DNA from 3 places in the Streptosporangium sp. NPDC023615 genome. Region 3 is predicted to be linked to each of the others. Evidence: predicted binding sites of a transcription regulator. Region 3 holds the regulator's gene; each other region holds the start of a gene.
What was found. The regulator LexA, encoded in region 3, represses DNA repair genes until DNA is damaged. The targets are predictions, from matches to a motif close to TCGAACANNTGTTCGA.

Region 1: ruvC (crossover junction endodeoxyribonuclease RuvC) is a predicted target of LexA. The motif match lies at 3,827-3,842, and genes of this name have one in related genera.
Region 2: AB0G16_RS19485 (DNA topoisomerase IV subunit B) is a predicted target of LexA. The motif match lies at 6,693-6,708, and genes of this name have one in related genera.

Annotation. Positions count from the first base shown of each region.
Region 1 is NZ_JBFABE010000027.1:40,240-50,450, forward strand. It holds gene pdxS (pyridoxal 5'-phosphate synthase lyase subunit PdxS) at 1-558, shown strand, start outside; gene pdxT (pyridoxal 5'-phosphate synthase glutaminase subunit PdxT) at 752-1,342, shown strand; gene AB0G16_RS20180 (YebC/PmpR family DNA-binding transcriptional regulator) at 1,346-2,098, shown strand; gene AB0G16_RS20185 (cation:proton antiporter) at 2,181-3,629, shown strand; gene ruvC (crossover junction endodeoxyribonuclease RuvC) at 3,875-4,495, shown strand; gene ruvA (Holliday junction branch migration protein RuvA) at 4,492-5,112, shown strand; gene ruvB (Holliday junction branch migration DNA helicase RuvB) at 5,147-6,202, shown strand; gene yajC (preprotein translocase subunit YajC) at 6,426-6,851, shown strand; gene secD (protein translocase subunit SecD) at 6,936-8,726, shown strand; gene secF (protein translocase subunit SecF) at 8,723-9,817, shown strand; gene AB0G16_RS20220 (adenine phosphoribosyltransferase) at 9,999-10,211, shown strand, end outside.
Region 2 is NZ_JBFABE010000025.1:79,674-89,884, reverse strand. It holds gene AB0G16_RS19515 (hypothetical protein) at 1-46, opposite strand, end outside; gene AB0G16_RS19510 (SpoIIE family protein phosphatase) at 592-2,685, shown strand; gene AB0G16_RS19505 (RNA polymerase sigma factor) at 2,930-4,594, shown strand; gene AB0G16_RS19500 (peroxide stress protein YaaA) at 4,731-5,471, opposite strand; gene AB0G16_RS19495 (GNAT family N-acetyltransferase) at 5,518-6,237, shown strand; gene AB0G16_RS19490 (hypothetical protein) at 6,255-6,485, opposite strand; gene AB0G16_RS19485 (DNA topoisomerase IV subunit B) at 6,726-8,795, shown strand; gene AB0G16_RS19480 (carbonic anhydrase) at 8,847-9,341, opposite strand; gene AB0G16_RS19475 (hypothetical protein) at 9,508-9,825, shown strand; gene AB0G16_RS19470 (VOC family protein) at 10,166-10,211, shown strand, end outside.
Region 3 is NZ_JBFABE010000054.1:22,155-32,365, forward strand. It holds gene AB0G16_RS28855 (vitamin B12-dependent ribonucleotide reductase) at 22-2,871, opposite strand; gene nrdR (transcriptional regulator NrdR) at 2,957-3,418, opposite strand; gene AB0G16_RS28865 (hypothetical protein) at 3,848-4,012, opposite strand; gene lexA (transcriptional repressor LexA) at 4,950-5,660, shown strand; gene leuS (leucine--tRNA ligase) at 6,149-8,617, opposite strand; gene AB0G16_RS28880 (hypothetical protein) at 10,211-10,211, opposite strand, start outside.

The sequences.
Region 1 (10,211 bases), on a different contig from region 3:
GCCGACTACGCCAACCACATCGACAAGTGGCGGTTCACCGTGCCCTTCGTCTGCGGCGCGACCAACCTGGGCGAGGCGCTGCGCCGCATCACCGAGGGCGCGGCGATGATCCGCTCCAAGGGTGAGGCGGGCACCGGCGACGTCTCCAACGCCACCATGCACATGCGCAAGATCCGCGGCGAGATCAAGCGGCTCTCCTCGCTGCCCGAGGACGAGCTGTTCGTCGCGGCCAAGGAGCTCCAGGCCCCGTACGAGCTGGTCGCCGAGGTCGCCAGGGCCGGCAAGCTGCCGGTGGTGCTGTTCACCGCCGGGGGCATCGCCACCCCGGCCGACGCCGCGATGATGATGCAGCTCGGCGCCGAGGGCGTGTTCGTCGGTTCGGGCATCTTCAAGTCCGGCAACCCGGCCGAGCGGGCCTCCGCGATCGTCAAGGCCACCACCTTCCACGACGACCCCGACGTCATCGCCAAGGTCTCCCGCGGCCTGGGCGAGGCCATGGTGGGGATCAACGTCGACGAGATCCCGGCCCCGCACCGGCTGGCCGAGCGCGGCTGGTAGGCGGGCCAGGCACGAGCCGGTCGCGTGCCCGCCGGCCCCCGGCGGACACGCGAACAGCGCCGGAGCCGGCCCGGCGGCCGTGGGCACGCCCCGGGCCGTTCCCTCCGCGTCCGGCGGGAAGAAGTTGTTTTGGGATGATCCGGGTGGTGGTCATACCCTGAAGAGGCACCCACCCGCTCGGGAAGGACCACCGGTGACCAACGCCCCCACGATCGGCGTGTTCGCGCTCCAAGGCGACGTGCGCGAGCACATGCGCGCCCTGGAGGCGGTGGGCGCCCGCGCGGTCGCGGTGCGGCGCCCCGGGGAGCTGGAGGCGGTCGACGGCCTCGTCGTCCCGGGCGGGGAGTCCACCACGATGTGGAAGCTCGCCGAGACCTTCGAGCTGCTCGAGCCGCTCCGCATGCGGATCAAGGCCGGCATGCCCGCCTACGGCTCCTGCGCCGGGATGATCATGTTGGCCGACCGGATCGAGGACGGGATCGAGGGCCAGCAGACGATCGGCGGCATCGACATGGTCGTCCGCCGCAACGCCTTCGGCCGCCAGGTCGACTCCTTCGAGGCCGACGTCGACTTCGCCGGCCGGGGGGAGATGCGGGCGGTCTTCATCCGCGCCCCCTGGGTGGAATCCGTGGGTTCGGAGGTCGAAGTGCTGGCGCTGGCCGAACCTGGGGATAGGATCGTCGCGGTCCGTCAGGGACCGCTGCTCGCCACGTCCTTCCACCCGGAGATCACCGGGGATGTCGGCGTGCATTCATATTTCGCTGAGATGGTGAGGGAGCTCTAGGCGATGTCCGGCCACTCCAAATGGGCGACGACGAAGCACAAGAAGGCCGCGCTCGACTCCAAGCGCGGCAAGCTGTTCGCCAAGCTCATCAAGAACATCGAGGTGGCGGCACGGACGGGCGGCCCCGACCCCGACGGTAACCCGACGCTCTACGACGCCATCACCAAGGCGCGCAAGAACTCGGTGCCGATCGACAACATCGAGCGCGCCCGCAAGCGCGGCGGCGGCCTGGAGGCCGGCGGCGCCGACTGGCAGACGATCATGTACGAGGGGTACGCCCCCGGTGGCGTCGCGGTGCTGATCGAGTGCCTGACCGACAACCGCAACCGCGCGGCCTCCGAGGTCCGCGTCGCGCTGACCCGCAACGGCGGCTCGCTGGCCGACCCCGGCTCGGTGTCCTACATGTTCAACCGCAAGGGCGTCGTGCTCGTCCCCAAGGGTGAGCTGGGCGAGGACGACGTGCTGTCGGCGGTGCTCGACGCCGGCGCCGAGGAGGTCAACGACCTGGGCGACCAGTTCGAGGTGGTCTCCGAGGCCACCGACCTCGTCCCGGTCCGCAAGGCCCTGCAGGACGCCGGGATCGACTACGACTCGGCCGAGTCCGGTTTCATGCCGACGTTGAACGTCCCCCTCGACGAGGACGGCGCCCGCAAGGTCTTCAGGCTGATCGACGCCCTGGAGGACAGCGACGACGTCCAGAACGTCTGGGCCAACTTCGACGTCTCCGACGAGGTCATGGAGAAGCTGGACGCCTGACGGCCCCCTCACGGTGATTTTCGGTTGATCTTATATTGTCTGCGATGTTTGTCCTTCTGGTCAGGGGCATATCACGCGAACGATGGGCAATCCTGATCTGATTTTCGCCGTGGCGGGTGTCGCCGCCCTGCTCGCGGCCACGCTGCCGCAGCTCCTGAACCGACGTCCCTTCTCCCTCCCGCTGGCATGCCTGCTGTGCGGCGTACTGCTGTACGTCCTGCCGCTGGACCTTCCCGACGCCGACCCGATCGCCCACCGGGCCCTGGTCGAGCACGCCACCGAGATCTGCGTGCTGATCTCCCTGATGGGCGCCGGGCTGGCCATCAACCGTCCCTTCGGCCGGCGCTCCTGGTCCTCGACCTGGCGCCTGCTGGGCTGGACGCTCCCGCTGACCGTCATCGGCGTGGCCGCCGCCGCGTACGGCCTGCTCGGCTGGCCGCTGGCGGCGGCGCTGCTGCTGGGCGCCGTGCTCGCGCCGACCGACCCGGTGCTCGCCTCCGACGTGCAGGTCGGCGAGCCCGTCGACTCGGAGAAGGCCGAGGAGGCCGAGGAGGCCGAGAACCCTGGCAAGCCGGGGAACTCCGGGAAGCCGGAGGAGCCGGAGGAGCCGGAGAGGCCCGTCGGCTCGGAGAAGGCCGAGGAGCCGGGGGACGACGAGGAGTCGGGGGGCGACGAGGAGTCGGGGAAGGACGACGTCGCGCAGAAGGACGACGACGAGGTCCGCTTCACCCTCACCTCCGAGGCCGGTCTCAACGACGGCCTGGCCTTCCCCCTGGTGTACGCCGCGATCGCGCTGGCCGTCAGCGGGGGCGCCGGCTGGCTGGGCGAGTGGGCGCTGGTGGACGTGCTCTACCGGTGCGGCGCCGGCGTGGTGGGCGGCCTGCTGATGGGCAAGCTGCTGGGACGGCTCTTCTTCCGTGCCCGCGCCTCCGACCTCCGCCTGGCCGAGCACCGCGACGGGTTCGTGGCGCTGGCCGCGACGTTCCTGGCCTACGGCCTGACCGAGCTGGTGCACGGGTACGGCTTCATCGCGGTGTTCGTGACCGCCTGCACGATCAGGGCCGCCGAACGTCACCACGGCTACAACGGGGTGCTGCACGGCTTCATCGAGCAGATCGAGCGGCTGTTCACGGCCTGGCTGATCGTCCTGCTCGGCGGCTTCATCGCGCTCGGCGGGCTGAACGCGCTCACCTGGCGGGGCGCCGCCGTCGGCCTGCTGCTGATCCTGGTGATCCGCCCGCTGACCGGCTGGCTGGCCGAGCTGGGCGGCAGGGCCGGGCCGCGCGAGCGCATCGCGACCGCGTTCTTCGGCATCCGGGGCATCGGCTCGCTGTTCTACCTCGCCTACGCCCTCGGCCAGGCCGACTTCGGCGTACCGGCCGAGGAGCTCTGGGCGGTGGTCGCCTTCACCGTGGTGGCCTCCCTGGTCGTGCACGGCATCTCGGCCACGCCGGTGATGAACCGCCTGGACCGGCTCCGCGACCGGGTCGGCCGCGCCCGGGACGTCGACCCCGCCACCCAGCACCTCTGACCGGCCCGCGCGGTGCCCCCACGCGGGCGCACCGCGCGGTGCCCGGCACCCACGGGTCCCCCGTGACTCCCCTGACTCCCCGGACGTCCCGGGACGTGATCTTCCCCGCGTCACCCCGTACGGGATCGATCCCGATGACACCCCGGCGGGGCCGCGAGAGCCGTGCGCGGCGGGCCTCCAGGCGGTAGAGTCTGCCACCGAACAGGTGTTCGGCGAGCGGAGGCGTGTCGGTGCGGGTGCCCGAGCTGCGGGTGATGGGGGTCGATCCCGGGCTTACCCGATGCGGGCTCGGCGCGGTCGAGGGGCGCCCCGGGGCGCCGCTGAGCCTGGTCAAGGTCGGGGTGGTCCGCACGCCCGCCGACGACGAGATCGGCGCCCGGCTGGTGGCGATCGAGGCCGGCATCGAGCGGTGGCTCGACGAGCTCAGGCCCGACGCGGTGGCCGTGGAGCGGGTCTTCGCGCAGCACAACCTCAGGACCGTGATGGGCACCGCGCAGGCCTCGGCGGTGGCCATCCTGTGCGCCTCCCGCAGGGGGCTGCCGGTGGCGCTGCACACGCCCTCCGAGGTCAAGGCCGCGATCACCGGCAGCGGCACGGCCGACAAGCGGCAGGTCGGCACGATGGTCACCCGCCTGCTCCGGCTGGACGCCATGCCCAAGCCCGCCGACGCCGCCGACGCGCTCGCCCTGGCGATCTGCCACGTCTGGCGGGGCGGTGCCCAGAACAGGCTGGCCCAGGCCGCGGAGAGGGCCGCCGGCAGGATCGCGGACGCCTCGGGGGAAGCGGACGCCCCTGGGGGAACGACCGCCGCCGCCTACTTCCGCGGCCGGGGCCGGGCCGGATACTCGAGAGGAACCACGAAGTGATCGCCTCGGTGCGGGGACAGGTGACCGCGATCGCGCCCGACGGGGCGGTCGTCGAGGTCGGGGGCGTCGGCGTCCGGGTGTACTGCACCCCGGCGACGCTGGCGGCGCTGCGGCAGGGCGAGGAGGCCAGGCTGGCCACCTCGCTGGTGGTCCGCGAGGAGTCGCTGACGCTCTTCGGGTTCGCCACCGACGACGAGCGCGGCATCTTCGAGATGCTCCAGGCGGCCAGCGGGGTCGGCCCCAAGGTCGCGCTGGCGATGCTGGCGGTGCACACGCCCAACGCGCTCCGGGTGGCCGTGGCCGCCGCCGACGTCAAGGCGCTGACCAGGGTGCCCGGGGTGGGACCCAAGGGCGCCCAGCGGATCATCGTCGACCTCAAGGACAAGCTCGGCACCCCCGAGGAGGCCGTCACCGCCGCCCTCAACGGCGACGCCCCGGTGCCCGCCTGGCGCGACCAGGTCCACTCCGGCCTGGTCGGGCTCGGCTACTCGGCCCGTGACGCCGACGAGGCCGTCGCCGCGGTCGCGCCCCAGGCCGACACCGCGCTGGCCGAGGGCCGCACCCCGCAGGTCGCGGCGCTGCTCAAGGCCGCCCTGCGGATGCTGAGCGTGCGATGAGGGTCCTGCGGGCGACGAGGGAAGGCGGGCGGGCGTGAGCGAGCGGGATCTGGTGTCGCCGGACGCCGAGGGCGACGAGCAGAACATCGAGGCGGCGCTGCGGCCCAAGCGGCTGGACGAGTTCATCGGCCAGGCGCGGGTGCGCGAGCAGCTCTCACTGGTGCTGCAGAGCGCGCTGCGGCGCAACCGGCCGCCGGACCACGTGCTGATGAGCGGCGGCCCCGGGCTCGGCAAGACGACCCTCTCCATGATCATCGCGACCGAGCTCTCGGTGCCGCTCCGGATCACCTCGGGGCCCGCCCTGGAGCGGGCCGGCGACCTCGCGGCGATCCTGTCGACCCTCTCGGAGGGCGAGGTCCTGTTCATCGACGAGATCCACCGGATGGCCAGGCCCGCCGAGGAGATGCTCTACCTCGCCATGGAGGACTTCCGCGTCGACATCGTGGTGGGCAAGGGGCCCGGGGCGACCGCCATCCCCCTGGAGATCGCCCCGTTCACCCTGGTCGGGGCCACCACCCGGGCCGGCATGCTGCCCGCGCCGCTGCGCGACCGCTTCGGCTTCGTCGCGCACATGGACTTCTACGGGGTCGCCGAGCTGGAGCAGGTGCTGCACCGCTCCTCCCGCCTGCTGGGCGTCACCCTGCCCGGCGACGCGGCCCACGAGATCGCCGGGCGCTCGCGCGGCACGCCCCGTATCGCCAACCGCCTGCTGCGCCGGGTCCGCGACTTCGCCGAGGTGCGCGCCGGCGGCGTGGTGACCAGGGACGTCGCCTCGGCCGCGCTCAACCTCTACGAGGTCGACGCCGAAGGGCTCGACCGGCTGGACCGGGCGGTGCTCGGGGCGCTGCTGCGCAGGTTCGGCGGCGGACCGGTGGGGCTGTCGACGCTGGCGGTGGCGGTGGGGGAGGAGCCGGAGACGGTGGAGGTGGTGGCCGAGCCGTTCCTGGTGCGCCAGGGACTGCTGGCCCGCACCCCCCGCGGCCGGGTCGCGACCGCCGCCGCCTGGACCCATCTGGGGCTGACCCCGCCGCCGGACGCCTTCGGCGCCTCGTTCCTCGTGGACCTGGGAGACCAGCCGGGAAAGATATAGCGTGGGAACCGTGGGGAACACGCACGGAATCGATCACAGGTCGATGACGACGGTATCGAAACGGGAACTTCCCTGCGCGCCGGAACGTCTCCTCGTTGCCGCGCTCCTAACAGCTCGCCTAAACTCCTAGGCTTGGTCGGCTGTGTAGGCTGACGTGCTGAGTGGCGTGGCCGTACAAGACGTCCGGCTTCAGCCGGCCATTCTCAAGAGAGGGAGCGGCCCCGTGGGCGACAGCTATTCGAGTTTGATCATGATCGCTCTCATGGTCGTGGTGTTCTACTTCCTGCTCATCCGCCCGCAGCGCAAGCGGCAGCAGGAGCAGGCCGCGATGCAGAACAGCCTCACGCCGGGCACCGGCGTGATGACCACGACGGGCCTGTTCGCGACCGTGGTGGCCATCGACGCCGACGACGTGATCCTGGAGATCGCCCCCGGCGTCGAGACCCGCTGGGTCAAGGCGGCGATCGGCCGCGTCCTGGTCCCCGTCGACGACGCCGAGGACGACCTCAAGGCCGTCGACATCACCGACACCACCGGCACCACCGGCACGCTCGGCACCGCCGACCCGGCCGACCCGGTCGTCCAGGACGTGCCGAGGACCGCCGGGCAGCGCGGCGAGGACCAGGACTCGACGAGCAGGAAACCGTGAGCAGCATCCCCACCCGTCCCCTATAGCCGAAAGAACTGACGACCAGTGGCCCGACCGACCAGCAGCCAGAGCAGACCGGGGCGCATGCTCCTGCTCCTCCTGGCGATCATTCTCGCCATGGGCGGGGTGATGCTCCTCAACAAGGCGTACACCCCCGAGTACGGCCTCGACCTCGCCGGCGGCACGACAGTGACGCTGCAGCCCGTCACGGCCACCGGAGGCCCTCCCACCGACGAGAGCCTCAACCTCGCCGTGAACATCATCCGGGACCGGGTGAACGGCACCGGCATCTCCGACGCCGAGGTCGCCAAGGCCGGTGACAACATCCTCATCTCCGTCCCCGGCGTGGGTCAGGAGGAGGTCGTCAAGCTGGTCGGCACCACCGCGGAGCTGAGGTTCCGCCAGGTGCTGGCGGTCGGGTCCGGTTCCCCCGCGCCCCCGGGACAGCTGTCCACCCAGGCGCCGACCCCGTCCCCGTCGCCCACGACGTCGGGCAAGGGCGACAAGAAGGCCGAGCCCGGCGGGTCCGCGACCCCGAAGCCGGACGCGACCGCCGCCCCCGACACCGGGGCCACACCGGCCGGTCGTGCCCTGTCGTCGGCGCTGACCCGGGCGGGCTCCGCCGCCACCCCGGCCCCCGCCGCCCCCCCCTCGGCCGAGCCCGGCCGTGACGGGGCGTCGGCCAGGCCGGACGCGAGCGCCACCCCGGGAGCCAGTGCCGCGCCCACCGCCCCGCCGAGCACCATGCCCACCGCGCCCACCGCGCCCGCCGACCCGGCGGCCGGCATGGACACCACCGGCATCGACCCGGCGGCCCTCAAGCAGTTCGAGACGCTCGACTGCTCCAAGGACGCCGGCAAGGGCGCCCAGGACGCCCCGGACAAGCAGTACGTCGGCTGCAGCGCCGACGGCGCCGCCAAGTACATCCTGGAGAAGGCGGCCGTCACCGGCACCTCGATCGACACCGCCTCCTCGGGTGTCGAGCAGACCACCGGTGAGTGGCTCGTCCAGCTCTCCTTCAAGGGCCAGGGCCCCGACCAGTGGTCGAAGGTCACCACCACCGCCTTCAACTCGCAGGCCCCGCGCAACCAGGTCGCCATGGTCCTCGACGGCGTGGTCATCTCCGCCCCCGTCATCCAGGAGCCCATCACCGGCGGCCGGGCGCAGATCTCCGGCAGCTTCACCCAGGTGACCGCCGACGAACTGGCCAACCAGCTCAAGTACGGCGCGCTCCCGCTGAAGTTCAAGCAGGGCGCCATCGAGGAGGTCTCCTCCATCCTGGGCGCCGACCAGCTGCGCGGCGGCCTCATCGCGGGCGCGATCGGCCTGCTGCTGGTCGTGGTCTACTCGATGCTCTACTACCGCGGCCTGGGCGTCGTCTCGGTGCTGAGCCTGCTGGTCGCGTCGATCGTGACCTACCAGGCCGTGGTGCTGCTCGGCACGTTCGCGGGCTTCCGCCTCTCGCTGCCGCACATCATCGGCCTCATCGTGTCGATCGGTATCACCGCGGACTCGTTCATCGTCTACTTCGAACGCATCCGTGACGAGATGAAGGAGGGCCGGCGCTCGCTGCGCACGGCCATCGAGGTCGCCTGGGTCCGTGCCCGGCGCACGATCCTCATCGCCGACGCGGTCATGTTCATCGCCGCCCTGGTGCTGTACTTCCTGGCGGTCGGCGGCGTGGCCGGGTTCGCCTTCGCGATGGGCCTGACCACCCTCATCGACATCGCGGTGGTGTTCATGTTCACCAAGCCGTTCATCGCGCTGCTGGCGAGGCTGAAGTTCTTCGCCAGGGGCCACAGGCTCTCCGGTCTCGACGCCGAGCGCATGAGCGAGACCGCCGTCGCACCCAAGACCGTTCCGCAGGAGGCATGATGTCCGGCATCGCGCGCCGGCTGTACCGGGGCGAGGTCAACGTCGACTTCGTCGGCCGCCAGAAGCTCTGGTACAGCCTCTCCGGCCTCCTGCTGGTGGTCTCCATCGCGGGTCTGGTCTTCAACGGCCTCAACCTGGGCGTGGAGTTCAAGGGCGGGTCGGTCTTCTCGTTCAAGGCCCCGGCCGCCACCATCGAGCAGGTGCGCGGCACCTTCGCCGAGGCCGGCGCCCACCAGGTCATCGCCCAGACGACCAACAACGGCTGGCGGGTCACCACCGAGACCCTCCCGGCCGAGCGGGTCACCGCGGCGCAGAAGGCGGTGGCGAACGAGTTCGGGATCAGGCAGAACGACGTCACCCTGCAGGTGATCGGCGGCTCCTGGGGTGGCCAGGTGGCCAACAAGGCCGTCATCGGACTGATCGTCTTCATGCTGGCGATCATCCTGTACCTGACGATGGCCTTCGAGTGGAAGATGGCGCTGGCCGCGGTCGTGGCCCTGCTGCACGACCTGGTGATCACCGCCGGTGTCTACGCCTGGTCCGGGTTCGAGGTCACCCCGTCCACCGTGCTGGGCTTCCTGACGATCCTGGGTTACTCGCTCTACGACGCCGTCGTCGTGTTCGACATGATCAAGGAGGTCACCGCCAAGCTCGGCACGACCTCCAAGATGACCTACACCGAGGCCGCCAACAACGCGCTGAACCACACGCTGATCCGGTCGCTGAACACCACCCTGGTGGCGATCCTGCCGGTCGCGGCGATCCTGTTCATCGGCACCACGTTGTTCGGCGCCGGCACGCTGAAGGACCTGTCGCTCTCGCTGTTCGTCGGCATGCTCGTCGGCACCTACTCCTCGCTCTGCGTGGCGACGCCGCTGCTGGTCACGCTGAAGGAGCGCGAGCCGCGCTACCAGGCGATCGCCCGCAGGCTCTCCTCGCACGCCGGCTCCGGGGTGAAGGCGGCCACGCGCCAGCCGGTCACCGCGGGAGCCGGGGGCGGTGGGGGCGGCGGAGGTACCGCCACGGCCGCCGGCGGCGGCGGGGCCACCCGCGCGAGCACGCCGTCCGGCGACAAACGCAAGAAGAGGTAGCTCCGGGCAGTCCGCGCCTCCGCTCCCCGCGCAGGGAGCGGAGGCGTTCGTCTTCCCGGACCGACCCGGCCTCTTCCCCGCCGTCCTCGCCCCCGACGCGCCTTCCGTCACCTCCGCCGTCGCCGTCACCCTCGGCGCCGCCCTCGCCGCCCTCGCCGCCCCTCGCCCAAGGAGAGTCCCCATGACCGAACTGAGCAGCCTCATCCTCGGCCGCATCCGTGACGTGCCCGACTACCCGAAACCCGGGGTGCTGTTCAAGGACATCACCCCGCTGCTCGCCGACCCGGCCGTGTTCGCCGCGGTGATCGAGGAACTGGCCGGGATGTACGAGGTGGACAAGATCGCGGGAATCGAGGCCAGGGGCTTCATCCTGGCCGCCCCGGCCGCCCTGCGG
Region 2 (10,211 bases), on a different contig from region 3:
TGGAAGGTGTCGAGGGCCCGGTGAGGCGGGTGGCGAGAACGGGCATGGGAGTCGCATTCCTCCGGAGTCCCGGGGGGGCATCCCCCGGATGTGTCGGCGGGGACGTGCGTTCTCATTCCACAACTTATCTCGGGAGTGTCAACCCTCGAAGCGGTGATATGGAAAGCTGGCCCCGTGTCTTGACTGAATTCTGCAACAGCGGAGTAAACGAGTCTTCCCGAAGCGGGAGCCGGATCGACGGCGAATCAGTAGCCTGAACCCGCCCGCGAGGCCGACGGAGATGAGGTGGGGAGTTGCCGGGACGGTCCGGCCCGATCCTGCTAGGGTCCTGGCCGCAAACGTTCGGAGTCGCGGAGCCGGCCGGTCGGCGCCCGCGCGGAGGCCCCCGCGCCCCGGCCGGGGGATTCCGGTCGTCGCCGGGACGGCGTTCAGGGGGTGTGCCCACCGCATCCGGGGCGGGGCTTCCGTCCGCACCTGCCCATCGCCGATGATGTACTCCAGGATCCGGTCCCCCGGAGCCGCGCTACGCCAATTCGCAAGTTTGGAGATGTGCCTCGTGGGAGACCCTGGCACGCGACGGAGGTGCCGACCATGAGCGCCGAGACCTCCGTGCCCCGTTCCCGGGAGTCGGGTGTGGACATCTCAGACTCCGGCCTGTTGCAGGGCCTGCTGTCGCAGTCGCCGTTCGCCTTCGCGTTCTTCGACCCGGAGGGCCGTTTCGAACGCGTCGACGAGGTCTTCGCCGACGTGGTCGGCCTGCCCGCCGAACGCCTGGTCGGCCGCGCCCCGGCCGAGCTGCTCTCGGCCGACCTGACCGCCCTGATCGAGGGTGCGGTGCGGGCGATCGTGGCGGAGGCCGAGGTCAAGGAGGACCAGCGGATCCGGGTGCGCACCGCCGACGGCGAGCCCCGGCACTGGTCGCTGACCTTCTCCCCGGTCCACGACGGCTCCGGCGCGCTCCGGGCGGTCTGCCTGGTGGGCGTCGACATCACCCGCAGCAGGCAGGTCGAGGAGGACCTCAGGCGCAGCGAGGAGCGCTACCGCTCGCTGGTGGAGGCCCAGTCCCAGCTGGTGTGGATCACCGCCCCCAACGGGACCGTGCGCGAGGACGCGCCGCAGTGGCGGGCCATCACCGGCCAGGGCCTGGAGGAGTACCTGGCCCACGGCTGGCTGGAGGCCGTCCACCCCGACGACCGCCCGCAGACCGAGGAGGCGTGGCGCGAGGCCCTGCGCGGCCGGAGCATGTTCGAGTGGAGCTACCGGGTCCGCACCCGGGCCAGCGGCTACCGGTACTTCGAGGTGCGCGCCGTCCCGATCATCCGCCACAACCGGGTCGTCGAGTGGGTGGGCGCCAACACCGACGTGACGCCGCAGCGCGAGGCCGAGGAGATGCGCGGCCGCCTGACCGACCAGCTCGGCGCCGCCGCGCTGCGGACCGCGCGCCTGCAGGGTGCCACGGCGATACTGGCCGAGGCGCTCACCGTCGAGCAGGTGGTCCAGGTGATCATCGACGTCGGGCGCACGGCGCTGGCGGCCGACCGTTCCGCGGTGGCGCTGCTGGACGTGGACCGGGCCGCGCTCAAGCTGGTCAACAGCGGCGGCATCCCCGAGGTCCCCGGCGCCCCCGGGGAGGAGATCCCGCTCTCGCACTCCAGCGTGATGACCATGGCGGTCAACAGCCGGCGGCCGGTCTTCGCCGAGTCGCCCGAGAGCCTGCGCTCCCAGCTCGTCGACGCGGGAGGCGACGACGAGGCCATCACCGGCTTCCTCGCCCACAGCGACGAGCGGGCCTGGGTGGGCCTGCCCCTGCTGGCGGCGGGCCGCGCGCTCGGCGCGCTGCGGTTCTCCTTCACCCGCCCGCAGAAGATCTCCCAGGAGGACGGGGTCTTCCTGGAGGCGCTGGCCGGGCAGTGCGCCCTGGCGGTGGAGCGGGCGACGCTGTTCGAGCGCGAGCACCGCACCGCCGAGACCCTCCAGCGCAGCCTGCTGCCGGACCGCCTGCCGGTGATCCCCGGCCTGGTCCTGGCCCAGCGGTTCCGCTCGGGCAGCCGCCACGTGCAGGTCGGCGGCGACTGGTACGACGCGTTCGTGCTCCAGGACGGCCGGGTCGCGGCGGTGGTCGGCGACGTCATGGGCAAGGGCGTCAAGGCCGCGGCCGGGATGGGCCGGATCCGCAACGCCATGCGTGCCCTGGCGCTGACCAACCCGCCGCCCGCGGCGGTCCTCACCGGCCTGGACCGGGTCTTCGAGGCGACCGAGGAGGAGGAGCAGGTCACGACCCTGGCCTACATGGTCGTCGAGCCCGGCACCGGGGAGGGCACGCTGGCGCTCGCCGGTCACCCGCCGCCCCTGCTGGTCTCCCCGCAGGGCGTGCCGCTGCTCTGCGACGGCGAGCCGGGCACGCCGCTGGGCTGGCCCACCAGCCGCAGGCAGTTCCGGTTCTGCGTCCCGCCGGGGCACACCGCCGTCCTGTACTCGGACGGCCTGGTGGAGAACCGCAAGCGCGGGCTGGACGCCGGGCTCGCGGATCTTTGCTCTGTTGTGACCGAAGCGCCGCCCGAGGTGGTGGGAAGCCCCCACATGTTGCTGGACTTCCTCGTCGATCGGATGTTGTCCGGGTATGAGCAGGATGACGACGTCACGGTGCTCGCGATCCACGTTCCTCCAGCCACGAAGAGTGACTGAATGAAACAGTCATAACGGTTGCTTTCGGGTATCGGTGCCTCGCTTCCGTACGCACTACTCTCTTGGTCGGCCTAGGGTGGAGGGCAACCGCCAGGAGGCGGCCGTATGGATCACGGTGTCATGCCACAATGCTGGACAGGTGCGTCGCGGCTCGCGCGACCTCGCTAATCACGATCAGGGGTTAAAACGCCACTGATCGGGCATCTGGATCCATTCTCGTCACGCTTTCCTTCGAGAGGTGTTCGTGTCGCCTGCAAGTTCGACTCGCTCGAAGCCATCCGAGCTGAACGAGCCCGTCATTCAGCAGCTGATGGAGCGGGGGCGCTCGCAGGGGTTCCTCGAGTCCGAGGATGTCCGCAAGGCCGTCGAGGAAGCGGACATTCCGATGGCGCAGGTCGCTGGAATCCTGCGAAGCCTCAGCAAAGAGGGCATCACCGTACGGCTGACCGCCGAGGACTCCGCGGGTCCCAAGAAGCAGTCCCGCCCCGCCAAGAAGCCCCGCACGGCCCCTGCCGCTCCGGCCGTCAACAAGAAGACCAAGACCGCCACGGCGGCGGCCAAGGAGCAGCCGGAGACCGTCACCGCGGTCGTCAGCGGCTCCGAGCCCGCGCCCGTCGCGAAGAAGCCGGTCCCGGCTCCGCCCAAGAAGGCCGCGCCCGCGGCCAAGAAGCCGGTGCCGGCTCCGCCCAGGAAGGCCGCGCCCGCCGCCGCCCAGGCGGCCCCCGCGACCGCCGCCCCCAAGCCGCCCGCCGGTGAGGACGACGAGGTCATCGACCTCGAGGACGTCGAGATCGAGGACTTCGACCTGGAGGCCGTGGCCGAGGTCGAGGTCGAGGTCGAGGTGGAGGTGGAAGCCGAGGCGGAGGTCGAGGTGGAAGCCGAGGCCGAGGTCGAGGAGGAGCCCAAGGTCGAGGCCGTCGAGGTGAACGAGGACGAGGTCCTCATCCTCACCGACGACGACGACGACGCCCCGGTGCCCCAGGTGGCCGCCGCCGGCGCCACCGCCGACCCGGTCAAGGACTATCTCAAGCAGATCGGCAAGGTCCCCCTGCTCAACGCCGAGCAGGAGGTCGAGCTCGCCAAGCGCATCGAGGCGGGCCTGTTCGCCGAGGAGCAGCTCGGCACCGACGGCGAGAAGCTGCCGGTGGACGTCCGGGCCGAGCTGGAGTGGATCGCCGAGGACGGCCGCCGGGCCAAGAACCACCTGCTGGAGGCCAACCTCCGCCTGGTGGTCTCGCTGGCCAAGCGCTACACCGGCCGCGGCATGCTCTTCCTGGACCTGATCCAGGAGGGCAACCTGGGCCTGATCCGCGCCGTCGAGAAGTTCGACTACACCAAGGGCTACAAGTTCTCCACGTACGCCACCTGGTGGATCCGGCAGGCGATCACCCGGGCCATGGCGGACCAGGCGCGGACCATCCGCATCCCGGTCCACATGGTCGAAGTGATCAACAAGCTGGCCCGCGTCCAGCGGCAGATGCTCCAGGACCTCGGGCGCGAGCCCACCCCGGAGGAGCTGGCCCGCGAGCTCGACATGACCCCCGAGAAGGTCGTCGAGGTCCAGAAGTACGGGCGGGAGCCGATCTCCCTGCACACCCCGCTGGGTGAGGAGGGCGACAGCGAGTTCGGCGACCTCATCGAGGACTCCGAGGCCATCGTCCCGGCCGACGCGGTCAGCTTCACGCTCCTGCAGGAGCAGCTCCACTCCGTTCTGGACACGCTGTCCGAGCGCGAGGCGGGCGTGGTCTCGATGCGCTTCGGCCTGACCGACGGCCAGCCGAAGACGCTGGACGAGATCGGCAAGGTCTACGGGGTGACGCGCGAGCGCATCCGGCAGATCGAGTCCAAGACCATGTCCAAGCTCCGCCACCCGTCCCGGTCGCAGGTCCTGCGCGACTACCTCGACTAGGGGCGACCCGGCACGATCCGATCCGTGAGACCCGAAGGCCCGCGCCGCCCGGCGCGGGCCTTCGGGCGTCCACCGGGCGTCGACGCGGGTGTGACGGCCGACGACGTGCCGGCGGTAGGCCCGGTAGGCCCGGGGGTCACACCATGACGTCGAGCGTCCAGGACCCGCCCTTCGCGGGTGCCGCGCCGAGGGCGACCGAGTGGCCGAGATGGTCCAGCGCCTTCGCGAGCTCCTCGGGGCTCTCGGGGGCCACGCCCCCCTCCAGCAGGGAGCGGGCGATCACCCCGCGAGTGGCCTTGGCCATGTGGCTGACCACCTTGCCCTGCCGGAGCACCCGTACCGCCACCCCCCTGGCGCCCGGCCGCCAGGCCGCGGCGTAGGTGCTGGAGCGCAGGTCCACCACCAGTCCCGGCTCGGCGTCGAGCAGGGGGGTGATCCGCGGGCGCCAGAAGGCGCCCAGCCCGCCGAGCGGAGGCAGCCGCACCGCCATGGACAGCCGGTAGGGCGGCACGCGGTCACCGATCCGCAACACGCCCCACAGGCCGGAGAAGATCACCAGGCTCTCCGCCGCCCGGGCCGCCGCCTCCGGGGAGAGCGAGGCCAGGCCGAGGTTGTCGTAGAGCACCCCGGTGTACAGGTCGGCCGCGGCCAGGGTGGGCGCGGTCCGCAGGAGCAGGTTCCTGGCGATCTCGCCGGCCGTTCCCGGGGACAGTCCGAGCACCTCCGCGGCCACCTCCCGCTCGCACAGGGCGGTGAGCGCCTCCAGCACGTCCTGCCTGGCCGGGGTGAGGGCGGGAAAGCTCAGCCGGGCCGGCTCAAGGGCCGGGCCGTCACCGCACGAGGCCTTTCCCTCGGACGGTGGCAGCAGAATCAGCACGGTTGCCGAGCATAGTGCGGCGACCGGGGGGTTAGGATCCTTCATCATGATCGATGGGGGCTTCGACCGGCTGGTCGACCAGGCATGGCCCGCGATCCACCGTGTGGACGTGGACGGCTGGGTCCTGCGCGCCTCGGGCGGGGTGACCAAACGGGCGAACTCCGTCCTGCCGCTCGGTGAGCAGGACGATCTCCGGGCGGCCGTGGAGCGGGCGGAGGGGTTCTACGCCGATCGGGGCCTGCCGTGCGCCTTCTCGATCGGAGGTGGCGCCACGCCGGGCCTGGACGCGATGCTGGAGGCGCGCGGCTACCGGACGGTGGACCCCACACTGGTCATGACCGCGGGCCTGCCGCAGGGCGGGGCCCGGGAGTCCGGGATCGAGTTCGCCGAGGCGCCCTCACGGGCCTGGCTGGACACCTGGTGGAGCGTGGACGGCAGGAGCGGCGCCGACGGCCTGGAGACGGCCGCGCGCATCCTCACCGGAGTGCCCGCCACGTACGCCTCGTTCGGCCGCGAGGCCGTGGGACGAGGCGTCAGGCAGGGCGAGTGGTTCGGGATCTACTCCATGGCCGTGCTGCCGCGGGAGCGGCGTCGCGGACATGGGACGAGGGTGTTGCGTGCCCTGCTCTCGCACGCGCGAGAGCGGCGGGAACAGGGCACACAGCGGGCATATTTAGTCGTGGTGGAGTCGAACACCGCTGCCAGGACGCTCTACGAGCGTCATGGCTTCACGGTGACGGGCCGATATCACTACCGGGTCCGATGATGACCCCGTCCGTTGGGTTACCGTTCGTCGTTGCCTGCCGGTGCCGAGGTGTCGCTGAGACGCGCGGACTCATCCTGGATGATGGCGCCCTTGTCTCTCAGCACTGCCACGTGCTGACGCCCGTGGTGGGCGCAGAAGAGCAGCTCCCCACCTACGGGCAGGGTCGCGCGGATGTAAGCCTGGGCGCCACACCGGTCACAGCGGTCCGCAGCGGTCAGCTGCTTGGCGGGGGCGAGGGTTCCAGTCACGTATCGCCTTTCAGGTCATCCCCTGAGGTGGAGGATCTGGCGCAGTCACTTGAGAGAACATCTAACCCGATACGAACGTTCCCAACCGACCCCCTGCTACGCCCAGAGCGGAAAGTGACCGACAGTGACGATGACCACGCCGGACGTGACACCGGCGCCCGCCGAGGGGCGGACCTGTACCCGCTCCCGCGCGAAGAACGGTAAGCTGCGCACACGTGTTCGACAGACGGGGAGTGGGGCGTGACCGCAGTTAGCGCGGAGACGGGTTATACGGCCCGCCACCTGTCGGTGCTGGAGGGTCTGGAAGCCGTCCGCAAACGTCCGGGCATGTACATCGGCTCCACCGACAGCCGCGGTCTCATGCACTGCCTCTGGGAGATCGTGGACAACGGGGTCGACGAGGCCCTGGCGGGCCACTGCACCCGCATCGAGGTCGAGCTGCACGCCGACGGCTCGATCGAGGTCCGCGACAACGGCCGGGGCATCCCGGTGGACGTCGAGCCCAAGAGCGGCCTGGCGGGCGTCGAGCTCGTCTACACGAAGCTGCACGCCGGCGGGAAGTTCGGCGGCGGCTCCTACGGCGCCTCGGGCGGCCTGCACGGCGTCGGCGCCTCCGTCGTCAACGCCCTGTCCTCGCGGCTGGACGTCGAGGTCGACCGGGGCGGCAGGATCCACGAGATCAGTTTCCGCAGGGGCGTGCCGGGCGTCTTCGACGGCGACGGGCCCAAGGCGAAGTTCAAGAAGAAGTCCGGGCTCCGCGACGGCGGCCCGGCCGCGAGGAACGTCACCGGCACCCGGGTGCGCTTCTGGGTCGACCACCAGATCTTCCTGCCCGAGGCCGAGGTCTCCCTCGACGAGATCCACGTCCGCCTCCGCCAGACCGCGTTCCTGGTGCCGGGCCTGACCCTGTCCGTGCGCGACAGCCGCGGCGAGGAGCCCGTCGAGGAGGAGTTCCGCTTCGACGGCGGGATCTCGGAGTTCACCGAGTTCCTCGCCCGCGACGAGCCCGTCTGCGACGTGCTCCGCCTGCAGGGCACGGGCCACTTCCACGAGACCGTCCCGGTCCTCGACGACCTGGGGCACATGACCCCGACCGAGGTCCAGCGCGAGCTCACCGTGGACGTGGCGGTGCGCTGGGGCAAGGGCTACGACAACACCGTCCGCTCCTTCGTCAACGTGATCGCCACCCCCAAGGGCGGCACCCACGTCAACGGTTTCGAGCGCGCGCTCGTCCGCACGCTGAACGAGCAGCTGCGCGAGACCCGGCTGCTCAAGAACGGCGACGCCCCGGTCACCCGGGAGGACATCATGGAGGGGCTCACCGCGGTGGTGACCGTCCGGGTGCCCGAGCCGCAGTTCGAGGGACAGACCAAGGAGGTCCTGGGCACCTCCGCGGCCTCCCGGATCGTCGCCCACGTCGTCTCGCGCGAGCTCAAGGAACTGCTCGCCAACCCGCCGCGCAACGCCAAGCTCCAGCTCCGCGCGGTCCTGGAGAAGATCGTCGCGGCGGCCAAGGCCCGCATCGCCGCCCGTGAGCACCGCGACAACCAGCGCCGCAAGACCGCCCTGGAGAACTCGGCGCTCCCGGCCAAGCTGGTCGACTGCCGAAGCGACGAGGTGGACCGCAGCGAGCTGTTCATCGTCGAGGGCGACTCGGCCCTGGGCACCGCCCGCGCGGCCCGCGACTCGGAGTTCCAGGCGCTGCTGCCGATCCGGGGCAAGATCCTGAACGTGCAGAAGGCCTCGGTCGCGGACATGCTCAAGAACGCCGAGTGCGCCGCGATCATCCAGGTCATCGGCGCGGGATCCGGCCGCTCCTTCGACATCAAGGCCGCCCGGTACGGCAAGGTCATCCTGATGGCCGACGCCGACGTCGACGGGGCGCACATCCGCTGCCTGCTGCTGACCCTGTTCCACCGCTACATGAGGCCGATGGTCGAGGCGGGGCGGGTCTTCGCGGCCGTGCCGCCGCTGCACCGGATCGAGGTCACCAACCCCGGCCGCGGGGACAGGTACGTCTACTGCTACTCCGACGCCGAGCTGCAGCGCGTGCTGCGCGGCCTGGAGAAGCGGGGCAAGCGCTGGAAGGACCCGATCCAGCGCTACAAGGGCCTGGGGGAGATGGACGCCGACCAGCTGGCCGAGACGACCATGGAGCCCCGGCACCGCACCCTGCGCCGGGTCCGCATCCAGGACATCGAGGAGGCCGAGCGCATCTTCGCCCTCCTGATGGGCAGCGACGTGGCCCCCCGCCGGGAGTTCATCGTCGGCAGCGCCGCCGAGGTCGACCGCGACCACATCGACGCGTAGACCCGGCGCCCCGCCCCGGACGGGCGGACGCCGGGTCCCGGCGCCGGTGCCTCAGACGTCGATCGGCATCAGCTTTCCGGTGCGCACGTCGTAGATCGCCCCGCCCACCGGCATGCCGGCCGGGAGGAACGGGCTGGTCCTGATCCGGGTGAGGTCGTGACGCAGCGCCGCGTCCTGGTCGGGGACGGTGTGGAAGTCCAGGCTGCGGGTGTCGACCCCGCGCCGGGCGGCGATCGCGTGCACCTCGTCGTCGGTGACCTTGGTCATGCCACAGTCGGTGTGCGGCATGACCATCACCCGTTCCACCGCCAGCAGGTTGACGGCCAGGACGAGTGTACGCAGCACGTCGTCGGTCACCCGGGCGCCGGCATTGCGAAGGATCTTGGCGTCGCCCGGCTTGAGGCCGAACACCCCCAGCGGATCGATGCGCGAGTCCATGCAGGTGACCACCGCGAGACCGCGCGCGGCCTTACCGGTCAGCTCGGCGTCGGTGAACGTGGCGGAGAACTCCTCGTTGGCGGCCAGCAGGTCGTCGAAGTCACTCACGTACGCATCCCTCGGTCGTTGGAATCAACGGATCAATGATGCTTCATTCCCGTTTCACGATTGTTTCCGGGCCTGTATCGAGTGACGACTTGACCAAGATCCCACCATCGCCCGTCACTTCCGGTGATGATGTCGTCACCCGACGTCCGACGAGTGTGGAGAGGTAATGCGCAGGACCGAATCGCTGGCCGACTATCTCCGTGACCAGGGCAGACGCAAGCTGGACCGGGTCGAGGCCAGGGACGGGGGGCGCAACGCGCGCTCGGCACTGGCCCTGCTCGACGCGGCGGTCTACACCCGATCCCTGGAGGACGACGATCCGTTCATACGGCTCCTGGTGGAGGCGGGATGCTTCGGCCCCGACGGGGACGGCGCCTTCGGCCCGACGGACCGGGTCGCCAAGGTCGTCCGCTTCTGGGAGGCGGGTGAGCCCTGGCAGTTGCTGATGGCGATCCGGTTCGCGCTCCAGGGCGCGCTCACCTGAGGCCGGCGATCGAATGCCCCACCACACCACCCGGCCGGACGCCCGCGACCGAACGCGCCGAGCCCGTCGTGACCCTCGTGCCCGCCGCGACCGTCGCGTTCACCGCGTTCACCGCGTTCACGGGAGCCTTTCGCGGGCGTGGACCCCGGGCCGGAGCGATCACCCGGGTACGACACCGGGTTTGAGGTGGTGCGCCGGGGAAACACGAAGCCGGGCCGGGGGCGTGACCGGCCGGAGCGGGCCGGAGCGCCCGGCGCCCACCGGGACCGGGCGGCTGGACACCGCCGAGGTTTCCGGTAGAAGTATCGAACATCTCGTCGATGCCGAAGCAGGAGGAAGTGTGAGCATCGCGCAATTCAGGTCTATCGTTCTGGACTGCCCGGACC
Region 3 (10,211 bases):
GCCCGTTCGTCCCGTTCGGGATCAGCTGCAGCCGCTGGTGGAGCCGCAGCCCTCGCAGACGTAGCAGCTTCCGGCGGGGCGCATCGTGGTGCCGCAGGTCATGCAGAGCGGCGCGTCGGCGGTGCGGCCCTCGTGCGACTCCAGGGAGCCGCCCCGGCGCGGGGTCTCCACGGGCACCGCCTCGGTCTCGGGACGGACCTGCGGCTCCTCGATCGGGGCCGACGTGGCGAGCTCGGCGATGACCGCCTCGGTCTGGATCGGCGCCGGGTCCTCACCGCGCTGCTGGGCGGCGCGCTCGGAGGCGGAGAAGATGCCGAGCGCGGCGCGGTCGTCGTAGGGCAGGTGGTCCAGGGCCAGGCGGCGGAAGATGTAGTCCATCACCGAGGCCGCGATGCGCACGTCCGGGTCGTCGGTCATGCCGGCCGGGTCGAAGCGCATGTTGACGAACTTGCCCACGTACGTCTCCAGCGGCACCCCGTACTGCAGGCCGATGGAGATCGCCACCGAGAAGGCGTCCATGACGCCGGCGAGGGTCGAGCCCTGCTTGGACATCTTCAGGAAGACCTCGCCGAGGCCGTCGTCGGGGTAGGAGGAGGCGGTCATGTACCCCTTGGCCCCGCCCACGGTGAAGCGGGTGGTGGTGCTGGGGCGCTGGTTCGGCATCCGGCGGCGGGTCGGCCGGCTGATCTCCACGACCTTGATCTCCGGCTCGGCCGCGACGGCCGCCTTCTCCTCGGCCTTCCTGTCCTCGGTCTTGCGGCCCGAGGCCGACAGCGGCTGGCCGACCTTGCAGTTGTCGCGGTAGACCGCCAGGGCCTTGAGGCCGAGCTTCCAGCCCTGCATGTAGACCTGCTCGATGTCCTCGATCGTCGCGGTCTCGGGCAGGTTGACGGTCTTGGAGATGGCGCCGGACAGGAACGGCTGGGCCGCGGCCATCATCCGGACGTGGCCCATGGGGGCGATCGCGCGCTCGCCCATGGCGCAGTCGAACACCTCGTAGTGCTCGCGGCGCAGGCCTGGGGCGTCGACCACGTGGCCGTGCTCGGCGATGTACTCGACGATCGCCTCGACCTGCTCCTCCTGGTAGCCGAGCTGCCGGAGGGCGCGCGGGATCGTCTGGTTGACGATCTGCATGGAGCCGCCGCCGACGAGCTTCTTGAACTTGACCAGGGCCAGGTCGGGCTCGATGCCGGTGGTGTCGCAGTCCATCATCAGGCCGATGGTGCCGGTGGGGGCGAGCAGCGAGGCCTGCGCGTTGCGGTAACCGTTGCGCTCACCGAGCCTGAGGCACTCGGCCCACTGCCGGGAGGCCTCGCGGTGGATGGAACCGTCCATCTCCTCGAAGGTGCGCAGCGCGTCGTTGGCCTCGTTGTGCTTGCGCATGACCCGCTTGTGCGCCTCGGCGTTGCGGGCGTAGCCGTCGTACGGGCCCACGGCCGCGGCCAGCTCGGCGCTGCGGCGGTAGGAGGCGCCGGTCATCAGCGAGGTGATGGCCCCGGCCACGGCGCGGCCGCCGTCGGAGTCGTAGGCGTGGCCGGTGGCCATGAGCAGCGCGCCGAGGTTGGCGTAGCCGATGCCGAGCTGGCGGTAGGCCCGGGTGGTCTGGTCGATCTTCTCGGTGGGGAAGTCGGCGAAGGTGATGGAGACGTCCATCGCGGTGATGATCAGCTCGGTGACCTTCACGAAGTTCTCGATGTCGAAGGTGTCGTCGTCCTTCAGGAACTTCAGCAGGTTGATGCTGGCCAGGTTGCACGAGGAGTTGTCCAGGTGCAGGTACTCCGAGCAGGGGTTGCTGGCGGTGATGCGGCCCGTCTCGGGGCTGGTGTGCCAGTCGTTGATCGTGTCGTCGTACTGGACGCCGGGGTCGGCGCACTCCCAGGCGGCCTTGGCCATCTTGCGGAACAGGTCCCGGGCGTCGACGGTCTCGATGACCTCGCCGGTGAGGCGGGCGCGCAGGCCGAACTCCTCGCCCTTCTCCACCGCGCGCATGAACTCGTCGGAGACGCGCACGGAGTTGTTGGCGTTCTGGTACTGGACGGAGACGATGTCCTTGCCGCCCAGGTCCATGTCGAACCCGGCGTCGCGCAGGGCGCGGACCTTGTCCTCCTCGCGGGCCTTGGTCTCGACGAACTCCTCGATGTCGGGGTGGTCGACGTCGAGGACGACCATCTTGGCGGCCCGGCGGGTCGCGCCCCCGGACTTGATGGTGCCCGCGGAGGCGTCCGCGCCGCGCATGAAGGAGACCGGGCCGCTGGCGGTGCCGCCGCTGGAGAGCAGTTCCTTGGAGGAGCGGATCCGGGAGAGGTTCACGCCGGAGCCCGAACCGCCCTTGAAGATCACACCCTCTTCCTTGTACCAGTCGAGGATGGACTCCATCTGGTCGTCGACGGCCAGGATGAAGCAGGCGCTCACCTGCTGGGGCGAGGCGGTGCCGACGTTGAACCAGACCGGCGAGTTGAAGCTGAAGACCTGGTTGACCAGGGCGTGCTTGAGCTCGTGGTCGAAGATCTCGGCGTCCTCGTCGGTGGCGAAGTAGCCGTGCTCGACCGCCGTCCTGGTGTAGACGCCGACCACCCGGTCGACGAGCTGCTTGAGGCTCCACTCGCGCTGCGGGGTGCCGACCGCGCCGCGGAAGTACTTGGTGGTCACGATGTTGGCGGCGTTGACCGACCAGGAACGGGGGAACTCGACGTCGCGCTGCTCGAAGTTGACCGAGCCGTCGCGCCAGTTGGTCATGACGACGTCGCGGCGCTCCCAGGTCAGCTCGTCGTAGGGATGCACGCCCGGGGTGGTGAAGATCCGCTTCATCTTCAGGCCCTTGCGCGGACGCTTACCCCCGCGTGCCACTGTGCCGCTGACGGTCTCCGTCATGACTTTCCCCCTCCTGGGGCTCCGCAGAGCCCGCGAATCGGACCACACCAACGCGCCGTCCCAACCCCCGGCGCCGGGGTCTGTCTCACTTCTGTTCGGCGGAGCGCTCCGCCCGGAGCTGCTCGATCTCGGCCTCGAAGTCGGCCAGGGTCTCGAATCCGCGGTAGACGGAGGCGAATCGCAGGTACGCCACCTCGTCCAGTTCGCGGAGCGGGCCCAGGATGGCCAGCCCGACCTCGTGGGCCGCGATCTCGGCGCACCCGGTGGCCCGGATGCTCTCCTCGACGCGCTGGCCCAGCTGCGCCAGGGCGTCCTCGCCGACGGACCGCCCCTGGCACGCCCGCCGGACCCCGGCGATCACCTTGTCCCTGAAGAACGGTTCGGTCACGCCGCTGCGCTTGCTCACCATGAGCAGTACGGTCTCCTGCGTGGTGAACCTGCGCCCGCACTCCGGGCAGGTGCGCCTGCGGCGGATCGCGCCGCCGTCCTCGGTGGAACGGCTGTCGATGACCCGGGTGTCAGGATGACGACAGAACGGACAGTGCACGTGTGCCGCCTTCCTGACCTGCCGAAGCGGCTCACTCACCTCACCCGCCCCATGACACGCGCGGGAATACGCTCGCGCACACCTCCCGATCAGTCGAGAGGCGGTAATGGAAACACAATCTATGGTGAAGTGTTGAGGTGCAGCCACTAGATGTTGTGGTTCCAACCGTAGAAGTGCGCGACCATGAACGCAAGTTGAAAGGACCTTGCGGCGCGAAGTCGCTGATCAGCCGTTATTCCCCGGCGTGTCGCCGGTCGGCCGGAAGCGCCCCCGCCTCGCGCGTCACTCGCCTCACCCGCGTCCCGGGCGCGCGGTGAGACCGCGCGCCCGGCGGCGCTCCCCCGCGGCAGCGGGCTCCGGAGAAGATCGAGCCCGGCGCCGGACCGGAAGCCGAGCCGAAGGGCCCGCCGGGGCCCGTCGGGGGCCCGTCTACCTGGGCGGCCGCACGGGCCGCCACGGCGTGTCACCGGCGTACGCCGTGATCCGGGAGTGAACCTGCCCTCCGGCGCGCTCGGCGGCCCGCTCGCCCGCCGAGGCCACGTCGATGCGACCGCCGATCCAGAGCATCCCCAGGGCGAACAACACCAGCGCCACCGCCGCCACGATCCTGCCCCGCCGGGTGAGCCGGAGCGGCCGCCGGACCGCCCCGGAGCGGGGGGCGCCCCGCCGGAGAGCGCCGCTTCCGGACGCGCCGGGGCGGGGCCCACCGGACCGAGATCCGCCGGACCGCGAAGAGGCGGGCCGGGAAGAGGCGGGCCGGGGCGGGACGGACGCCGGGGTGCCCGACCGGGACGGGACGGGCCGGGGCGCTCCGGACCGGACCGGGGCGGCCCCCCGAGCCGTCGCCCCGGGGACGCCCGACCGGGAGGCTCCCGGCCGCCGGGCACCCTGCCGGGGAGCGCCCTGCCGGGGAGCACCCTGCCGGGGAGCACCCTGCCGGGGAACGCCCGAACGGGAGACGTCCGAACGGGAGACGTCCGAACGGGAGGAACCGGGCCGGGGGGCCTCCGCCGACCGGGACCCGTCGGCCCGGCCGGCTTCCCGGCGAGCTCCGCCGCGGCCCGGCTCGCGCACCGGCCCCGCCTCCCGGCCGGGCCGCGCCCTTCGCGCCGGCCCGGCGTCCCGGCCCGGCCCGATCTTCGGGGCCGGGCCGATCCCCGGGACCGGCCCCGCCTCCCGGCCGGGATCCGGCTCCGGCCTCGGCGGCGGCACGAGCCGCAGGCGCGGGGCACCCGGGGCACCCGGGGCACCCGGGGACCGCCGAGCCGTCCGGGGTTGTGGCGCGGACGTGGATCGCGGTGTCGTCGTGGTCGGTTTCATGGTGACCCCCATCCCCTCGACCTGGCCGAACACGTGTCGAAGAAAGATCGGCGAATCGAACACGATGTCGATCGAACTCCCGTACGATGTTGTACACCACGGCGTGGCCGATATCGAGGACATTCGAACAATTGTTTGAGTATGATCTTGGGTCGAGATATGGTCGCTGTGAGCGACGTGTTCGACACAGATCGGGAGGCGAGGAGTTCGTATGAGCCAGCACGACGAGAACGGTTCGGCCGTCAGCGACCTGGCGGTGCGAAGGCGTGACTCCCTTGGCCTCACCCCCAGGCAGCGGAAGATCCTCGAGGTGATCCGTGACTCCGTGCAGCAGCGCGGCTACCCGCCGTCCATGCGGGAGATCGGTGAGGCCGTGCAGCTCACCAGCACCTCCAGCGTGTCGCACCAGTTGACGGCTTTGCAGCGCAAGGGCTATCTGCGTCGTGACCCGCACCGTCCCCGTGCCCTGGAGGTTCGCCTTCCCGGTGAGCCCGTGCTCTGGGTGGACCCCGACTCCGACCAGGACGAGACGCCGGTCAGCCGCCCGACCGCCGCGTACGTTCCGCTCGTCGGCCGCATCGCCGCCGGTGGCCCGATCCTCGCCGAGGAGAGCATCGAGGACGTCTTCGCCCTGCCCAAGCAGCTCGTCGGCGAGGGCACGCTCTTCCTGCTCCAGGTGACCGGTGACTCGATGATCGAGGCGGCCATCGCCAACGGCGACTGGGTGGTCGTGCGTCAGCAGCCCGTGGCCGACAACGGTGACGTGGTCGCGGCGATGATCGACGGAGAGGCCACCGTCAAGACCTTCAAGCGCAGGGACGGCCATGTCTGGCTGGTCCCGCACAACCCCAACTACGACCCGATCCCCGGTGACGAGGCCACCGTGCTGGGCAAGGTTGTGGCGGTTCTGCGCAAGCTCTGAACCACGCTCCTCCCGTGTCCAAGCTCCTCCCGTGTCCACGCGCGACACGCCGGGCGAGCGATCGTCCGGCGTCGGCACGAGCGCGTCCCCGGGCGTGAACATGGACGCAGGCATGGACGCAGGCATGGACGCGGACCCGAGCACGAACGCCGGCACGGACACGAGGGCGAACGCGGACGCGGACGCGCCGACGGAGTACGACACGCCGTGGAGAAGACCACGCGCCGATGGGCGGCATCCCCGGGGATGCCGCCCATCGGCGTTGTCCGGCCTCTCGGCCGGTCCCATCGGGTCCGGCGGCGCGCACCCCCCGGGACAGGGCGCCCCCCGGGGACGGAGACACGCGGCCCTGAGCCGGGACACGTGGCCCTGAGGCCGGGACACGTCGCGTCGAGGCCGAGACACGCCCCGCCGGGGGCGCGGTCTCGGCCGTGACCGGCGCGCACACCCGACGTGGGCGCGCCGTCCCGCTTCGGGGACGTCCCGCCTCAGGGGACGATGTTGACCAGCTTGGGCGCGCGGACGATGACCTTGCGCGGCGTGCCCGACAGGAACGCCCTGATCTTCTCCGAGTTCAGGGCCAGCTCCTCCAGGTCGGTCTCGGAGATCCCCGGGGAGACCTCCAGTCTGTCGCGCACCTTGCCCGCGACCTGGACGACACAGGTGACGGAGTCCTGGACCAGCAGCGCCGGGTCGGCCACCGGCCAGCCCGCCAGCGCGACCGAGCCGGTGTGCCCCAGCCGCTCCCAGCCCTCCTCGGCCGCGTACGGCGCGACCAGCGAGAGCATGACCGCCAGGGCCTCGGCCGCCTCCCTGACGGCCGGGTCGGCGGCGCCGGGCCCGGAGTCGATGGCCCTGCGGGCCGCGCTGGTCAGTTCCATCATGCGCGCCACCGCGACGTTGAAGCGGTGGGACTCGACCAGCCTGGTGACCTCGTCGACGGTGCGGTGGACCGTCCTGCGCAGGTTCACGTCCCCGGCCGTGACGTCGGTGCCGGGGGCGGACGCCGCACCCGCCTCGGCCATGACGCGGAACGCGCGGGCCAGGAACTTCTGCGACGCCGCCGCGGAGACGTCGGCCCAGTCGATGTCCTCCTCGGGCGGACCGGCGAACAGGACGGTCAGCCGGACCGCGTCGACACCATAGGCGTCGATCTGCCGGCCCAGGTCGACGCCGTTGCCCAGTGACTTGGACATCGCCTTGCCCTCGTTGATGACCTGCCCCTGGTTCAGCAGGCGGGTGAACGGCTCGACGAAGTCGACCATGCCCATGTCGTGCAGGACCTTGGTGAAGAACCTGGAGTACAGCAGGTGCAGCACGGCGTGCTCCACGCCGCCGACGTACTGGTCGACCGGGCCCCACCTGCGCACGCCCTCGACGTCGAACGGGCCGTCCTCGTAGGACGGGTTGACGTAGCGCAGGAAGTACCACGAGGAGTCGACGAAGGTGTCCATCGTGTCGGTGTCGCGCTTGGCCGCGCCCCCGCACTTGGGGCAGGAGACGTTGACCCAGTCCTCCGCCGAGGCCAGCGGGGAGACGCCCTTGGGCGCCAGGGCCTCGCCGCGCAGGTCGGGCAGGGTGACCGGCAGCTGGTCGTCGGGGACGGGGACCTCACCGCAGTCACCGCAGTGGATGATCGGGATCGGACAGCCCCAGAAGCGCTGACGGGACAGCAGCCAGTCACGCAGCCGGAAGTTGACCGTCGACCGGCCGGTGCCGCGCTCGCCCAGCACCTCGATGATCTTCCGGATCGCGTCGGCCTTGGCCAGGCCGTCCAGCGGGCCGGAGTTGACCATGGCGCCGTCACCGGCGGTGGCCAGGCCGGTCTCGCCCGGGTCGGCCAGGCCGGTGTGCACGACCACCCGTACCGGCAGGTCGAAGGCGCGGGCGAAGTCCAGGTCACGCTGGTCGTGCGCGGGCACGGCCATGATGGCGCCGTGGCCGTAGTCGGACAGCACGTAGTCGGCCGCCCAGACCGGCATGCGCTCGCCGCTGACCGGGTTGATCGCGTACCGGCCCAGGAAGACGCCGGTCTTCTCCTTGTCGGTGGACAGCCGGTCGATGTCCGACAGCTTCGACACGGCGGCCCGGTACGCCTCGAAGGCCTCGCGCCGCTCGTCGGTGACGATCTCCTCGGCCAGCGCCGCGTCCGGGGCGACCACGAAGAAGGTCGCCCCGTACAGGGTGTCGGGGCGGGTCGTGTAGACGGTGACCGGCTCGTCCCGGCCCTCGATCACGAAGTCGACGTCGGCGCCCTCGGAGCGGCCGATCCAGTTGCGCTGCATGGCCAGCACGCGCTCGGGCCAGTTGCCCTCCAGCTGGGCCATGTCGTCCAGCAGCCGGTCGGCGTAGTCAGTGATCTTGAAGTACCACTGGGTCAGCTCGCGGCGGACGACCTCGGCCCCGCAACGCTCGCACCTGCCGTCCTTGACCTGCTCGTTGGCCAGCACGGTCTGGTCCTTGGGACACCAGTTGACCAGGCCGCCCTTGCGGTAGGCCAGGCCGCGCTCGAAGAAGCGGATGAACAGCCACTGCGTCCACCTGTAGTACGTCTCGTCGCTGGTGTGCAGGCGGCTCGACCAGTCGAAGGAGATCGCGTAGCGCCGGTAGGAGCCGGCCTGCGTCTCGATGTTGGCGTAGGTCCACTCCGTCGGGTGCGCGTTGTTCTTGATCGCGGCGTTCTCGGCGGGCAGGCCGAAGGAGTCCCAGCCGACGGGATGCAGCACGTTGTAACCACGCTGGACCCAGTAGCGGGAGACGACGTCGCCGATGGCGAACGCCTCGGCGTGTCCCATGTGCAGGTCGCCGGAGGGGTAGGAGAACATGTCGAGCATGTAGCGCCGTTCACGCGGGTCGGCGGGGTCGTCGGAGGACCGGAAGGGGTCCAGCTCCTCCCACCGTCGCTGCCACTTGACCTGCAGGGCCTGCGGGTCGTAGTGCTGATCGTCGCTGTGCATGTCGGCTCGTTCGTTCACGTCAATCTTCCCTTGGGGTGTGTCCGCGTGGATGGCCCGACCCGTCCGGCCCAATACAAAAACCCTCCGCTCACGCGGAGGGCAGCCGCATCGGCAGGGCGCTCAGGGACGGGAAAGCCGATGCGGCCCGATAAGCAGGGTCGCGGCACGCATAGACCAAGACTATCGCAGCCCGCAAGGCATATTCGTGGCCCGATGAAAACCGGTCCGATGGCGTCGGGGAGCGGGCGGCGGTCCGTGCCGACCGGCGGGACAGGGGTTTCCGCCCTGTCGCGGGCCGGACGGGACCTGATGGCCGTGCGCCTGTTGTGACCTCCTATGTCTCCCCCGTTTACTCTTTCAACCGTGGCATATTCAGTAGAGCCGGGGGGCCCGGACCCGTTGGAGGTCGGCCTGCCCATGCAGGATCCTCCGACCGATCCCACCGGGCTCCAGTTCAGGGGGGCGTTCTCCGGTTTCCCTGCGAGCCCCCCCGTCTCACGTGAGACCATGCCCAATACGCCTAATTCGGGCACCCGCGCGGGAGGTAAGGAAAGCATGGCCTCGGAGCAGTCCAGCCAGTCCCACCTGCCTCCGGCATGGCCGGAGACAGCCGAGCCGGCGCCCCCGTGGGCGCAGGAGTCCCTCGGCACCGGGCCTCGGCTGCCTCGCCCGCAGGACGACCCGCGAGATGGTGACGGCTCCTGGCAGACCTCCCCCGGCGACGCGCCGGGCGGAGACGGCGGACGCCCCCCGGCCCCGCAGGGCGCCGGTCAGGCGCACGGCCCGAGGTACGACGGATGGGAGCAGGCCCGGCAGGACGGCGGTCCGGCACGGCCCGCCGCGCAGGACGCCGCACGGCAGGCCCCCGGCTCGCCGGGCGAGAGCTGGGCGGACGCCTTCAGCCCGCAGAGCGACCGCCTGCCGCAGGCGGCGGACTCCTCGGGGGGCTGGGGACAGACCTCCGGTCCTTCCGGCGGCCGGCCAGGGGATGCGGCGGCCCCGTGGGACGGCCGGGGGCACGCCGCCGGCCCGCAGGGCGGCGTGTCGTATCCGGCCTCCTCCGGAGGCGGTGACGCGTACCCGGCCTCTTCCGGCAGCGGCGAGTTCTACCCGACCTCTCCCGGCACCTCACCCGGCGACGGCCGGCCGCACCCCACCCCCCGCGAGGACGGCCCGTCGCAGGGGCCGGGCTCCTGGCCGTCGGACCCGCTCGGATCGGACCCGCTCGGATCAGGCCCGCTCGGAACCCCCCCGGCGTCGGATCCGCGGCCGTCGCCCCCTCACGGACCGCCCCCTCACGGGTCGACCCCCCGGGCATCGGACCCGTTCGGGCCGGGCGGCCCGGGACAGGGACCGCGACCCGACGGCGAGGACCGTCACCTCTCCTCGCCGAACAACGCCTGGCCGCCCGCCGTCTCCACGCAGGGCGGCTCCCCCGCCTACGCTCCCGCCCCGACCGACCCGCGGGGCCAGAACCTCCCCGGTTCCACCCCCGCGGGCCACGCCCTCCCGGGTGACAACGCGTGGGCACAGGCCACCGCACCCGACGGTCCGGGCTGGGCGCACGCCTCCGGCCCGCGGTACGACGACCCGT